2 regions of the Pseudogracilibacillus sp. SE30717A genome follow, and region 1 is predicted to be linked to the other one. Evidence: riboswitches for the same ligand, from Rfam matches in the RefSeq annotation. Region 1 holds a riboswitch; the other holds the start of a gene.
The links. A riboswitch is a leader RNA that binds a small molecule or an ion and turns the genes downstream of it on or off. The one in region 1 is predicted to bind thiamine pyrophosphate.

Region 1 (2,209 bases):
TTGTTTAATTGTAACTTCTCCTTGGACGGAGACTTTTGCAGCAGCAAAATTAACATGAGCATCTTTGACAGTGTCAATTTCCCGAATGTTTTTTTCAAATTTTGCAGCACAGTTTGCACAGGATAATCCTTGGAGCTTATAAGTAACTTCATTTGTCATCTCTATTCACCTTCTTTCGCATGTACCATTGCTATATAAACGAGTTGTCTAACATGATCATCATCTAATGAATAAAAAACCACTTTTCCTTGTTTGCGGTATTTTGCTAATTTCATATTCCGTAAAAGGCGTAAGTGATGAGAAGCGGTTGCGGTAGTAGAGTCAATAATATGTGCCACATCATTCACACATAATTCTTCTGTTAAAGTAAGTGCATAAGCAATTTTTAAACGAGTTGGATCAGCTAATGCTTTAAATATAAGTTCTACATCATTTACATCATCCATTAATGGCTTTATTTGACTCACTTTATCCCGATCATAATAAAATTCTGTTGTTTCCGGCATTTTTTCACATCCATATATTCAAATAAGTATTTGATTATAGTATATGATCCGTTTATTCTAATGTCAATCAAATAATCAAATGTTTATTTGATTAATAAAATGTCTTATTCTTTTAAGATTCTCTTAACCTTTTTAATTATTCTAAATACCCATTTTCTGAGGGGTGAAACAAAGTAAAATTAAATTAGTGCCTCATATGTGATTGACAAAATATCAAATCATGATAATATGTGATTAAATTGAATAGTTCATTTACACTAGGGGTGCTTGTGTTACAAGCTGAGATCGAAGTATAACTTCGGGATTCTTAGAACCTGATCTAGTTAAGGCTAGCGAAGGGAAGTGATGTTTTGTTATTAATTCATAATAGCAGACCACTTTCCTGTGTATTTTTACAGAAAAGTGGTTTTTTATTTTTTATTTAACAATCGAGGACGAAAGAAAAGGGGGCAGTATGACAACTTTACATATTATTTCAACTGGCAGGCAGCCACTCGATAAATTTGTCGACAAGATAAGGCAGATTCACCATGAGATTGATTATATTCATTTGCGAGAGAGGAGTTGGACAGCAAAACAATATATTTCTGCTATTAATCAAATGCTTGAAATGGGAGTGCCAAAGACTAAAATAATTATCAATGATCGAGTAGATATCGCGGTAACTCAAGATGTCGGAACCGTTCAATTGGCCTCTCATAGTATCGATGTAAAAGAGGTTAAAAATAAATTTCCTCATTTACAAATTGGTAGCTCCGTTCATTGCGCAAAAGAAGCGGTAGAAAGAGAAAAGGATAGAGCCGATTACTTAGTATTTGGACACGTTTTTGAGACAAGTTCAAAACCTGGTCTTCCATCCCGTGGCATCAAGCAATTAGAGGAAGTGGTCAATCAGGTAACTATTCCTGTAATCGCTATCGGAGGAATTACTCCATCCAATGTTCATTCATTGTTACCAGTCGGAATAGGTGGAATTGCTGTTTTATCAGGTGTTTTATTAGCTGAAGATAGTCAAGCAGCTGTAATAAAATATCGTAAAGCATTAATGGGAAATGAGGTGAACTAGATGAACTTAACGATTAATGGTGTAAAAATGAAGATACCAAAAACAGTACAAACAGTGACAGACTTAATTGATCATCTCGAATTAAGCAGTCCAGTAATTATTGTTGAACATAATGAAGTAATTTTACAAAATGAAATCCATGGACAAGTAAGTGTGAGTGAAGGCGATAAAATAGAGTTCGTGCAATTTGTAGGTGGAGGTTAAATAGAAGCATAGTTTACTAGTACATAAAATGGAGGGACAATCATGTTAACAATTGGAGAGTATCAATTTAAATCAAGACTATTTTTAGGTACTGGAAAATTTTCAGACTTTGACATACAGAAAGAAGCGGTCATCGCATCTGAAACAGAAGTGTTAACTTTTGCTGTAAGAAGAATGAATATTTTTGAGCCTAGTCAACCAAATTTTTTAGAAAAGATAGATTTGGATAAGTATAAATTTCTACCAAATACAGCTGGAGCTAAGACGGCAGAAGAAGCAGTAAGGATTGCAAACTTAGCTCAAGCTTCGGGGATCTGTCATATGGTCAAGGTTGAAATTATTGGTTGTGATAAAACATTACTGCCAGATCCGGTAGAGACACTAAAGGCATCTGAATTACTTTTAGAAGAAGGATTCACTGTTTTAACGTACA
Region 2 (2,209 bases), on a different contig from region 1:
TAAATGATGGATTAAAGGTTGGTTCTTTCTGACTTGGCTAATAATATCCATTAGTTGGAACAATCCTTTCTAACTGCAAAATGATTTGTCGGGCCATTTCCTTTTCCAAGTTCAAACGAATGCTTTATAGCTTCCGTGACAAAATGTTTACTTTTCTCTACCGCTTCAACGAGTGGGAGACCGTGACTTAAATATGCTGTAATCGCAGCAGAGTACGTACAGCCTGTCCCATGTGTATTTTTCGTATTAATTCTTTTCGCTTTAAACGTGTACATATTTTTACCGTCATATAAATAATCGATTGCATCCCCAACAAGATGTCCACCTTTTACTAATGCGGCTTCCGCCCCATATTCATGAACAATCTTCTTCGCAGCAGCTTCCATTTTATCAACGGTATCAATAGTATCCCCAGTTAAAAATTCAGCTTCCGGTAAATTAGGGGTGATAACTTTACATAATGGCAACAAATGATCACGTAAATAATCACGGGCATCTTCGCTGATTAAAGCATCTCCACTTGTTGCTACCATGACAGGGTCAATAACAAATGGAATATTTTTATCAGCAATTTTTGACTTAATTATATCCATCATATCAATATTAGCGATCATGCCTGTTTTAAATGCATGCACAGGCATATCTGAAAAAACTGAATCCAGTTGTTCTTCAATCATTTCTAACGGAATATGGTGAATACGTTGAACACCTGTTGTATTTTGTGCTACTACTGAAGTAATGATAGACATACCGTAACTTTGTAACTCCTGAAATGTTTTTAAATCTGCTTGAATTCCTGCCCCGCCTGTTGGGTCAGTACCTGCAATTGTCAGAGAACAAGCAACTTCTTTCATAGATATCAGTCTCCTTTTATGTTCGTTTTTAATTGAATGAATTTTTCATTTTTTACACGCGAAACAATAAATAGAGCAATCCCAGCTCCAGTAATACTGCTTATAAGAAATGGCGGAACAAAAAAGAAAGCTCCGAATGACGTTCCCATTATAATTTTTGCAAATGGAACGGAAAATAATGCGCCGATGATTCCAGTACCGATTACTTCTCCAAATGCTGCGAAATATTTTTTGCCAAAACGTTTGTACAAATAGCCGGCTAAAAAAGCACCGATCATCCCACCTGGAAAGGCGAGTAGTGATCCTAAGCCGAGCATATTTCGAAGCAATCCGATCATAAATGCAATGAGAACAGCGGGTCCCGGACCAAGCATTACTGCTGCAAGCACATTTACAGCATGCTGTACAGGATACGCTTTTGCAATTCCAGCCGGAAACCAGATTAGTTGAGAACCTAGTGTACCAATAGCTACAAATAATGCCATTAACGTAAGTAAAAGCGTCCGATTCATAAATTTCCTCCTTTAGAAAATGAGCGGATAACTAGTTTAAGAACATAAAAAAACCAGATTCTAATTGAACCTGGTGACATAGTTAAATTAACTAATAATTTAACTACTTCCCTCCGCTAGTATGAACTAGATCAGGTTCACAAGAGTTGGAAATGTTTGCATTTCCTCTCAGCCCACATAATTGGGCACCCCTAGTAGTCTACGCTTAAGAATATCTTAAGACACTCTTATTATAGCAAAGGTGTTTTTAAATGTCATGTTTGCCTGATACATTGTATAATCGCTAAAAAAATGGAGCTATATTCATATAGATTTGCATCAAACAAATTTACTTATTGATTACATTTAAAAGTAGTTAAGTTTAAATTAGCTCGTATTCTAGTATTTTTCATTTACATAGAAATTCCAAATGGTAAAATAAATGTAAACCGATTGAAAGGGGACATATCAATGTACATAGTTAAAAATGCTAAGTTGTATACAGGTACAGGAGATTTTTTTGCGGAAGGGTCCTTTTTAGTAGAAGATGGGAAGTTTTCCAAATTAAATATAAAGGAACAAATTGATTGTGAAATAATTGATTTGCAGGGTATGTTTGTTACGCCCGGATTAATTGATGTTCATACACATCTTGGAGTTTTTGAAGATGGGGTGGGGCAAGACGGGCATGATTTTAACGAAGTCAGTTCTCCAGTTACTCCACATGTACGAGCAATTGATGGGATAAATCCAAATGATAAAGCATTTATGGATGCAAGAAAAGGAGGGGTGACAACCGTTCAAATAATGCCAGGGAGTGCAAATGTCATTGGCGGAGAGATGCTCGTCGTAAAAACATACGGA

Region 2: another riboswitch for thiamine pyrophosphate. It lies ahead of thiW (energy coupling factor transporter S component ThiW); the one in region 1 lies ahead of tenI (thiazole tautomerase TenI).

What each region holds. Positions count from the first base shown of each region.
Region 1 covers NZ_JAXHDF010000001.1:133,128-135,336, reverse strand. The annotation lists gene SPD48_RS00690 (heavy metal translocating P-type ATPase) at 1-159, opposite strand, end outside; gene SPD48_RS00685 (ArsR/SmtB family transcription factor) at 162-506, opposite strand; TPP riboswitch at 756-864, shown strand; gene tenI (thiazole tautomerase TenI) at 961-1,572, shown strand; gene thiS (sulfur carrier protein ThiS) at 1,573-1,776, shown strand; gene SPD48_RS00670 (thiazole synthase) at 1,819-2,209, shown strand, end outside.
Region 2 covers NZ_JAXHDF010000009.1:65,355-67,563, reverse strand. The annotation lists gene thiM (hydroxyethylthiazole kinase) at 1-51, opposite strand, end outside; gene thiD (bifunctional hydroxymethylpyrimidine kinase/phosphomethylpyrimidine kinase) at 51-854, opposite strand; gene thiW (energy coupling factor transporter S component ThiW) at 860-1,366, opposite strand; TPP riboswitch at 1,458-1,569, opposite strand; gene SPD48_RS14750 (amidohydrolase) at 1,817-2,209, shown strand, end outside.